Regions from separate parts of the Dietzia sp. SYD-A1 genome, predicted to be linked through region 2. Evidence: predicted binding sites of a transcription regulator. Region 2 holds the regulator's gene; each other region holds the start of a gene.
The links. The regulator LexA, encoded in region 2, represses DNA repair genes until DNA is damaged. The targets are predictions, from matches to a motif close to CGAACANNTGTTCG.

Region 1 (3,274 bases), on a different contig from region 2:
TCGGCGGCGTGGTCATGCTCGTCGCACTCGTCGATGTGGGAGACCGCCCTGGCGATGTGGGCCTCGGCGACACCCTTCTCGCGGAGCTCCCGCTCGAGGGCGCCGCGCGACCGTCCGCGTCGGCGTCGGCGGCCTCTGACCCATTCCGATGCGAATTCGGCGTCGTCCACCAGGCCCCAGACCCGGACCCTGGCCAGCGCTTCGTCCACGGCGGCCGGCGCGTGGTCCTTACCCAGAAGCCTCTCGCGGAGTTCGTGTTCGCTACGGGGACGGTGGCGCAGGAGACGGAGGGCCGCAGTCGCGGCGTCGTGGGCCTCGGGCGCCAACGGTGGCAGATCCGAGCTCCCTGACGACCTGGCCTCCACCGCGGCGATCGCCGCGCGTAGCTGCTCCGATGTGATCCGCCGCACCCGCTCGTCGGAATCAGGCTCCCGGACACTCATCAGAACTCGACAGGCACCACGTCGATGGGTGCGTCCTCATCTGCCTCCGCCTCGATCTCCGCGAGCTCCGCACCGGCCCCGATGTTGAGCTTGTCGAGAATCTTCCGTTCAATCTCATCGCGAACCGAGGGGTTCTCCTTCAGATACCGGCGGGCATTCTCTTTGCCCTGCCCCAGTTGGTCGGCACCGTAGGTGAACCAGGAACCCGACTTCTTGACGAACCCGTTCTCCACGCCCATGTCGATCAGCGATCCCTCGCGGCTGATGCCTTCCCCGTAGAGGATGTCGAACTCCGCGATCTTGAACGGCGGGGCGATCTTGTTCTTGACCACCTTGACCTTGGTGCGGTTACCCACCGCATCCGCGCCGTCCTTCAGGGTCTCGATCCTGCGCACGTCCAGGCGGACCGAGGCGTAGAACTTGAGCGCCTTACCGCCGGTGGTGGTCTCGGGCGAGCCGAACATCACCCCGATCTTCTCGCGCAGCTGGTTGATGAAGATGGCGGTGGTGTTGGTGTTGTGCAGCGCACCGGTCATCTTCCGGAGCGCCTGGCTCATCAGGCGGGCCTGGAGTCCCACGTGGCTGTCGCCCATCTCGCCCTCGATCTCCGCCCGCGGCACCAACGCCGCGACGGAGTCGACGACCAGGATGTCGATGGATCCGGACCTGACCAGCATGTCCGCGATCTCGAGCGCCTGTTCGCCGGTGTCCGGCTGGGAGACGATGAGGTTGTCCGTGTCCACACCGAGCTTGCGGGCGTACTCGGGATCCAGTGCGTGCTCCGCGTCGATGAACGCGGCGATACCACCGGCGGCCTGCGCATTGGCCACGGCGTGCAGTGCGACGGTGGTCTTACCCGACGACTCCGGACCGTAGACCTCCACGACGCGCCCGCGGGGGAACCCGCCGACTCCGAGTGCGACGTCGAGCGACAGGGCGCCGGTGGGGATCACCTGGACCGGCGGGCGGGTGTCGTCCCCGAGCCTCATGACCGACCCCTTGCCGTAGGCCTTGTCGATCTGGGCGAGCGCCAGCTCCAGTGCCTGCTCCCGATTCGGGGCGACGCCGGTCCGGGTTCCGGACTTGGCGGTGTTCTTGGGGGCCATGATGTTCTCCGTTCGTGCTCGACCACCGGTGTCGTGCCGGATGGTCTGTGTGGTCTGCTCTCTCGCGGACGCTACGGGTCGGGTACGACACGAACGACTCGCGCGAGCCCGGCACCCCTTCACTGTGGAGGGACGGCGCCCTGTGGACGGGCACTCCCGTCATCACGTGCCCCGACTATAGGCGAACGCGTGTTCGAGGGGCAACGACACGCCGCCCGGGTGTCAACGTAACGAGTCGGGAACCTCGAACTCGGCGCACAGGGCCAACCAGACCTGCTTGACCGGGGCGCCGGCGTCGATGGCCTCCTCCGCCGTGCGTCCGTCGAACGCCCCGAGGTGATGGGAACGTACGAGATGATCGGCTCGCAGGTCCCCGAAGGCCTCGACGGTCCGGGCCCTGAACTCCGTCAGAGTCACGTGCCCACCCTTTCACGACGGACGAGGACGGGCCGCCGGCGTCCTCACCGGCGGCCCGTCCTCGCACGATTCACTGCTGTTCGGTCTGCGCCTGCTGCTCCGGCGACGTCGCGGCCTGGGGCTGCCCCTGAGGGAGCTGGGACGCCGAACCGGTGCCCTGCCCGAGTTGGCCACCCTCCGCCTTCATCGACGCGCGGATCTGCTCGAGACGGCTGTGCCCGGCCATCTGCGTCGACGCCTGCTCGACCTCGAGCATCCGGCCCTGAACGGAGTTCTGGGCGAGCTCGGCCGAACCGAGGGCGTTGGCGTACCGCCGCTCGATCTTGTCCCGCACCTGGTCGAGATTCGGGGTGTTTCCTCCGGAGGAAACCTCGGACATCGACTGCAGCGACGCGCTGACCTGCTCCTGCATCTTGGCCTGCTCCAGCTGGCTGAGCAGCTTGGTCCGCTCGGCCACCTTCTGCTGGAGGACCATCGCGTTCTGCTCCACGGCCTTCTTGGCCTGGGCCGCGGCCTGGAGCGACTGGTCGTGCAGACCCTTGAGGTCCTCGACGTTCTGCTCGGCGGTGACGAGCTGGGCGGCGAACGCCTCCGCGGCGTTCTCGTACTCGGTCGCCTTCTGGGCGTCACCGTTCTGGCGGGCCTGCTCGGACATCTGGAGCGCCTGCCGCGTCGAACCCTGCAGCTTCTCGATGTCGGCCAGCTGTCGGTTGAGCTTCATCTCCAGCTGCCGCTGGTTGCCGATCACGGCGGCCGCCTGCTGGGACAGCTGCTGGTGCTGGCGCTGTGCGTCCGAGATCGCCTGCTGGATCTGGACCTTGGGGTCAGCATTCTCGTCGATCTTCGAATCGAACAACGCCATGAGGTAGCGCCATGCCTTGGTGAACGGATTGGCCATCGCTGCGTAGTGTCCTTCTGCCGATTCGGACGACGGGTCGTTACCACGGTACCGAACTACGCCGGGGGGCGACCACCGGGCGTTGCCGGGGCGGGATTCAGGCCGCGAGGACCGGTTCCCGCGGTGACACGGTCCCCGGGGCCGGGACGGTGCCCGGGGGCGAGACCTGGACGGCGGCCCTGATCAGGATCTCCCCGAGGGACACGTCGAGAGCGCCCGAGATCGACGCGAGGAGCTCACTCGAGGCCTCCTTGCGTCCGCGCTCGATCTCGGAGAGGTACCCGGGACTCACCCGGGCCGCGTCCGCGACGTCCCTCAGGGTCCGTCCCGTCTCGCCCCTCAGTCCGCGGAGCACCGTCCCGAGGGTCTCCCGGAGCAACGGGGGGCCGCTCCGGTGGTCCGGGTGGGGC
Region 2 (3,274 bases):
CGGTAAGGCCAGGACCCTCAAGGACGTCATCGCCGCGACGGGCGCGGACACGGTGATCTGCGACGGTGAACTGACACCCGGCCAGCTCATCGCCCTCGAGAAGGTGGTCAACGTCAAGGTGATCGACCGCACCGCCCTGATCCTCGACATCTTCGCCCAGCACGCCACCAGTCGTGAGGGCAAGGCCCAGGTCTCGCTTGCGCAGATGGAGTACATGCTCCCGCGGTTGCGCGGCTGGGGCGAGGCGCTCTCCCGGCAGGCCGGCGGCAGGGCGGGGAGCAACGGTGGCGTCGGGCTCCGTGGCCCCGGTGAGACGAAGATCGAGACCGACCGCCGCCGGATCAGGGAGCGCACCGCCAGACTCCGCCGGGAGATCAAGGGCATGAAGCAGGCGCGCGACACCAAGCGTCATCGACGGCGCGCGACCCCGGTGCCGTCGATCGCCATCGCCGGGTACACCAACGCCGGCAAGTCGAGTCTGCTCAACCGACTGACGGGCGCGGGAGTGCTGGTCCAGAACGCACTGTTCGCGACCCTGGACCCGACGACCCGGCGCGCCGAGCTCCCCGATGGGCGAGTGGTGGTCTTCACCGACACCGTCGGATTCGTCCGGCACCTCCCGACGCAGCTCGTCGAGGCGTTCCGGTCGACGTTGGAAGAGGTCGTCGATTCCGAGCTCCTCCTGCACGTGGTGGACGGATCTGACACGTTCCCGTTGCGCCAGATCGACGCCGTCCGGACAGTCATCAACGACGTCGTGGAGGAGCAGCACGCCGAGAGGCCCCGCGAACTCGTGGTGATCAACAAGATCGATGTGGCCGACCCCGTCGTGCTGACGGAGCTGCACCACGCGCTACCGGACGCGGTGTTCGTGTCGGCGGCGACGGGTCAGGGTTTCGACGAACTCCTCGAGAGGATCATGGGGGTGGTCGCCTCGGGGGACACGCGGGTCACGCTCGAGATCCCCTTCACGAGGGGAGACGTGGTCTCCCGTGTCCACGCGGAGGGCGCTGTGGTCGCCGAGGATCACACGAAGGACGGAACCCGGATAGAGGTTCGACTCCCCGCCTCAGTGGCGGGAGAACTCGACGAGTATCGCGTCCCCGACCGGCGTGACGGGGTCGCCTGACCAGAGCGCCGTGAGGGTCCGATCTGCCCTGACCCACGTCGCGATCGTGGTTCCCGCCTCGGCCGGGTGAGGTCAGGCGACGCACCATCGGCACAGGCTCAGAGCTTGCGGAAGACGGTCACGACCTTCCCGAGGATCGTCGCGTGCTCTCCGGGGATGGGACGGAACGAGGGGTTGTGGGGCAGGAGCCAGACCCCGGTCGAATCCCTGCGGAACGTCTTGACCGTGGCCTCGCCGTCGATCATCGCCGCCACGATCTCGCCGTTGTCGGCGACATTCTGCCGACGGACCACCACATAGTCGCCGTCACAGATCGCGGCGTCGATCATCGATTCGCCGACAACCCTGAGCATGAACAGGTCTCCTGATCCCACCAGGTCGGAGGGCAGGGGGAATACCTCCTCCACAGCCTGCTCGGCGAGGATCGGACCGCCGGCCGCGATCCGCCCCAGGACCGGGACGTAGACCGGTTCGACGGCTCCGCCGGGCCGTACGTCCTCCTGCGCGGGTGCACGTCGCCCCCGCGATCTCTGACCGGGGACGCCGTGGACGTCGACCGCCCGCGGCTTGTGGGGGTCGCGGGTCAGGAAGCCCTTCTTCTCCAGGGTCCGCAGCTGATGGGCCACGGAGGAGGTGGACTGTAGGCCGACCGCATCACCGATCTCCCGGATGCTCGGCGGATAACCCCTCTCCTTGACGGTGTCGTGGATGTGCAACAGCACGCTCTTCTGGCGTGTCGTCAGGGCCTCGAAGTCTGGTTTGGGCATGCGGCGGTCCCTTCAGCGAATGGGTGTTCGACGTCTCTTTCTGTGTACACCCTACGTCGGACCGGGCGGGGGCGCCACACAGGTGTTCGAAGAATTCGCGCGCAGGTGTCGACTCTGTCGGACCCGCGTGATACAACTCTAGGCACGTTCGGGTTCGAACAGATGTGCACAAATAGTCACACGAGTGTGCGAATCCGGTTCGCACGGAGTGTCGAGTGGGGAGTGGTCATGACCGTCCTGGAAATGCAGCAACGATCGCGTCCGTCCATCCCGTGGACGGAGGTGTGTGCGACCGCGCACGACCGGTTCGATTCACCCAGGGAGGGGACGCGCGTCCCTGCCGAGGTCCCGTCCGTCACCCGCACCCTCGACCGTGGCCGGAAGGTGCCCACGCGGTCGGTGGCACCCGGTCGCCGGGTGAGCGTGCGGACGGCGTCCACGGGTCAGGTCAGGGCGTGCGGGGTGGAGGCGAGACCGGCTGCACCGGTGGTGGACGACGTGCCGACCTGGGCGCTGGTGGTCGGCGGCATCGTCTTCGGAATCCTGATGCTGTTGGCGTTGGCCCTCGTGGGCGGGCCCGCCTACGCGTGACCCACGGCATCGCCTTCTAGAATGGTCCCGGGACGGCGGCCCGTCGCCCTCGCACCGCTGTCGGCTCCGGCCGGTGGACCGGTTCGGACCAGGTCGACGAATGGCGAAGCTGGAATGTACTGCCCCATATGTCACCACGAGGACTCTCGGGTGATCGATTCGCGGTCGGTCGACGAGGGGCAGGCGATACGGCGTCGACGCGAGTGCCCCGAATGCGGACACCGGTTCACCACCCTTGAGACACCGCTGTTGACCGTCCTCAAACGCAACGGCGTGACGGAACGTTTCAGTCGGGACAAAGTGGTCCGCGGCGTGCGCCGCGCCTGCCAGGGGAGGTCGGTCGACGAGGACGCGCTCCGGCGGCTCGCTCAGCAGGTCGAGGATGCGGTCAGGGCCGGCGGGGCGTCCGAGGTTCCCGCTCATGAGATCGGACTGGCCATCCTGGGACCTCTCCAGGATCTCGACGAGGTCGCCTATCTGCGCTTCGCCTCCGTGTACAAGCAGTTCAGTTCCGCAGCAGACTTCGAGCGCGAGATCATCGCACTCAGAGAGCGCCACGCCGCTCACCGGTGAGCGAGGGTTCTTCGACGTAGCGACGAGCGCGGGCCCGCCGCGTTGAGCCCCGTTCCGCGGCACTGATCTACTCTCAGACCATGCTCCGGGTGGTTGCGAGCGCGTCACTGTTGGTGCCGTTCATCGTGATCGCCTGGCTGGTCATCGGGCCTCACCACCCGGTATTCCCGTGGGCGTTCTCGGCCGGTGTCCTCGGGATCCTGGGCGTTATGGG
Region 3 (3,274 bases), on a different contig from region 2:
TCGTCCGTGAGCTCCCTGCGCGGTATGCCCAAGGCCCAGAACACCTACGGCGCCACCAAGGCGTTCGTGTCCTCGCTGGCGCAGGGCCTGCACGCCGAACTCGACAGCGCGGGCAGCCGCATCAAGGTCACCGACATCCTCCCCGGGTACATCCGCACCGACATCAACCGCTCGGTCAAGACCTCACTGATGACCGAATTCGACGAGGGCGTCGACGCGCTGGTCAGGACGATCGACGCCGAGCCCACTCGGGCACTCGTCCCCGCCAAGCCCTGGAAGGCGATCGGTCCACTGTTGACGCTCCTGCCGGAGAAGGTCAGCCGCAGGTTCGTCTGACCTGCTAGAAGGGCGGCGGGCTGAGGAGGTCGTCGAGTAGGGCCCGGACCTCGTGCTCGACCGTGCTGACCACGGGCGCGTTCCGCCGCCACCAGCGACCGTGGTCGACGAAGCGGGTGTCCGCCGATCCATGTGCGCGGGCGCGCTCGGCGTTCAGGCGGAGCGCTCGGCGAGACCAATAAGTGGGCTCCGGCCGTGCTTCACCGCCTGTGGTGGTCGGGTCCGGGTTTCGCTTCTGTTGCCTATTCCAGGCCTGGGACTCCGCGCGGGCCTGCTCGCGGCGGTAGGCCCCGAGCGGCCCGGAGGGTCGGGTCGTCATGGTCGCCCCATCGGGGGTGACGACGGTGAGACCTCCCTCGGGCTCCAGGTTGTAGATCCAGTCGGAAAAGGTCTTGAACCGGTGGTGACGCCGACACAGACACATGAGGTTGTGCTCTTCGGTCGGCCCGCCCCGGGCAGGGTCGGCGTGGTCGAACGGTCGGACATGATCGATGTCACAATCATCGGCTGGAACCGCACACCCGGGGTGGCGGCAGGTTCCGTCGCGCAGCCTGATGCGGCGTGCCAACTCGGCTCCGGGCCGGTACTTGAGGCCGCGGCCGGCGTCGTCGGCGGCACCGATGCGGGGGTCGACCTTCTCGACGCTGGCACCGTCGCTGATGTTCAGCATGTCCAGCAGAGCCTGAAGCGCGGCCTCGCCCGTCCGGGTGAACTCCACCCGCACCCCGTCGCCGTCGGCACCGGGGTTGTCCGCGCCGGTGTTGCCGGGAGCGATCACGGTGACCTTGGGTCGCAGCGGCGACACGGGATGGTCCGAACTGCCGGGCTGCGGGCTGTCGCCACACACGAGTGACAGCAGCGCGTCCGCGCGGCGTTCGGCCTTGGAGTAGTAGTAGTCCGGGTCCGGGTCCGGGTCCGGGTCCGGGTCCGGCTGGCCGGTCCCCTCGGTGGTGGCGGCGGCGGCTTCGGCGGCGGCGTGTTCGGCAGCGCGCTGGTCGATCGCCTCGGCGAGGACCGCCGCCTCTTCGGTGGCAAGGATGGCCGACACGGTGGACATGCCGTCGGCGCCCTTGTTGATGCGCACTCCGCGGGCACGGCTGGCGTCCTCCTTGCGCCTGCGGATGCCGTCGGCGTCGTGTCGGGCGATGATCGTGTCCACCGCATCGCGAATCGCTCGCGCCCCGAGGCGTTCGCCGGCCTCGATCGCGGCCAGGTAGTCGTCGACGACGTCCTGTTGAACCTGCGGGAGGACCGAGGGATCGACGGTGGCCATCTGGCGGGCCAGCAGTTCGGCGGCGCGCTGGTCCAGGCGCCCTGAGGCCAGGGCTGCGAGGACGGCGGGGTAGCGCTGGTGCAGGTCCGCGGCGAAGGAGACCATCGATTCGGCCCGCAGGGTGGAGACGGCCATCGCTGCCACCACGTACCCGGTGGCCACATCGAACGGGTCGACCACCGCGTGGCCGGGCGGGGACTCCGGGCCGGCGCCCGAGTCGTCGCGGCGCAGGCACTCGAGCAGCAGGTCGTAGCAGGCCGACAATCGCCGGGCAGCAGCCCGGTTCTCCGCCTCCCAGCCGGCACGAACCGAGGTGGTCAACCTGGTCAGCGGATCGACTCCGGAGGAGCCGAGGGAAGCGCTGCCCGTGAACGGGTTCTCGTCGCCGTCCATACCGCACCCCCGTCACCATCGAGTGTCCGACATCTGTCGAATGTACGTTCGATACTACGCACACAGGTTCGAATGTTCGAGGGGTGTGGACTGGTCATCGCCGAGACTCGGGCAGGCGAGAACGCAGGCGTGCACGCAGGTCAGCGGTACGGCCCGGTAGGCGGCCCGGTCAGCGGGTGGGGCGCGCCTCGGGGCCCACCACGTCGAACAGCATCGCTGTGAACTGGCCCTGCGCCTCGAGCTGCCGACGGCGAAGACGGAGCCGGCGGGGCAGCAGGGGACGCCCGGAACCGAGGACGACCGGACACTGGTGGATCCAGACCCGGTCGAGCAACCCCCGGTCGGCGAACTGGCCCGCGAGGTCGCCACCACCGACCACCCAGACATCCCCGCCGCCGGCGGCATCGACCAGGAGGGGGTGCAGATCGCCGACGTCACCGGCGACGAACTCGACTCCGTCGACGGGATCGAGATCGCGGTGGGTGACGACCCAGCTCGGCACGGAGTAGGGCCAGACGAACGGTCGGCCGTCCTTCGTGAGGTCGCGGCGCACCCACTCGAACGTGTTGACCCCGCAGACGAGTGAACCGACGCCGGAATAGAAGCGGTCGAGGTGGAGGGCGGGGAGCGCGGGGTCGGGCTCGGTCGGTGTGCCACCTGTGGGATCTGCCCCGCCGGAGGTCGCGAACAGCCAGGAGAGGCTCTCCTCGTCGTCGGCGATGTACCCGTCGAGGCTGGTGGCGGTGCAGTAGACGGTGCTCATGCGGGAATGATCGCACCGGGGTACGACACCCGGTTACGAGCCCTTCGTGGGCGAGGAGGGCCGACTCAGCGGCGACCGCGGGCCTCGCGGTAGATCTCCACGAGAGAATCCGTCGAGGAATCGAAACCGTCTCCCGGGTGCCTCTCGGCGGTCAGAGCCCGCAGGAGCTCGCCGGCCTGCGCCTTACCCAGCTCGACCCCCCACTGGTCGAAGGCGTTGATGCCCAGCACGGCGGCCTGGGTGAACACCACGTGTTCGTACAGCGCGATGAGCTGGCCGAGGACCCCGGGTGAGAGCGACGGGGCGAGGATCGTGGTGGACGGCCGGTTGCCGGGCATGACCTTGTGGGGCGCGAGCTCGGGGTCGACCCCCTCCGCGAGCACCTCCTCCTCGGTCTTGCCGAACGCCAGCACGCGGGACTGGGCGAAGAGGTTGGCCACGAGCATGTCGTGCATCGAGCCGGCGCCGTCCGCGGCGGGCAGGTCCGTCACCGGGCGGGCGATACCGAT

Region 1: the regulator LexA is predicted to act here: its motif matches at 1,732-1,745, upstream of recA (recombinase RecA).
Region 3: the regulator LexA is predicted to act here: its motif matches at 2,040-2,053, upstream of IY392_RS04170 (HNH endonuclease signature motif containing protein).

Annotation. Positions count from the first base shown of each region.
Region 1 covers NZ_JADDKI010000058.1:7,091-10,364, reverse strand. The annotation lists gene IY392_RS03030 (regulatory protein RecX) at 1-443, opposite strand, end outside; gene recA (recombinase RecA) at 443-1,549, opposite strand; gene IY392_RS03020 (DUF3046 domain-containing protein) at 1,772-1,966, opposite strand; gene IY392_RS03015 (PspA/IM30 family protein) at 2,037-2,864, opposite strand; gene IY392_RS03010 (helix-turn-helix domain-containing protein) at 2,962-3,274, opposite strand, start outside.
Region 2 covers NZ_JADDKI010000283.1:5,225-8,498, reverse strand. The annotation lists gene hflX (GTPase HflX) at 1-1,129, shown strand, start outside; gene lexA (transcriptional repressor LexA) at 1,228-1,896, opposite strand; gene IY392_RS11970 (hypothetical protein) at 2,125-2,487, shown strand; gene nrdR (transcriptional regulator NrdR) at 2,602-3,060, shown strand; gene IY392_RS11960 (hypothetical protein) at 3,141-3,274, shown strand, end outside.
Region 3 covers NZ_JADDKI010000078.1:10,075-13,348, reverse strand. The annotation lists gene IY392_RS04175 (SDR family oxidoreductase) at 1-336, shown strand, start outside; gene IY392_RS04170 (HNH endonuclease signature motif containing protein) at 341-2,002, opposite strand; gene IY392_RS04165 (dihydrofolate reductase family protein) at 2,172-2,765, opposite strand; gene pgi (glucose-6-phosphate isomerase) at 2,831-3,274, opposite strand, start outside.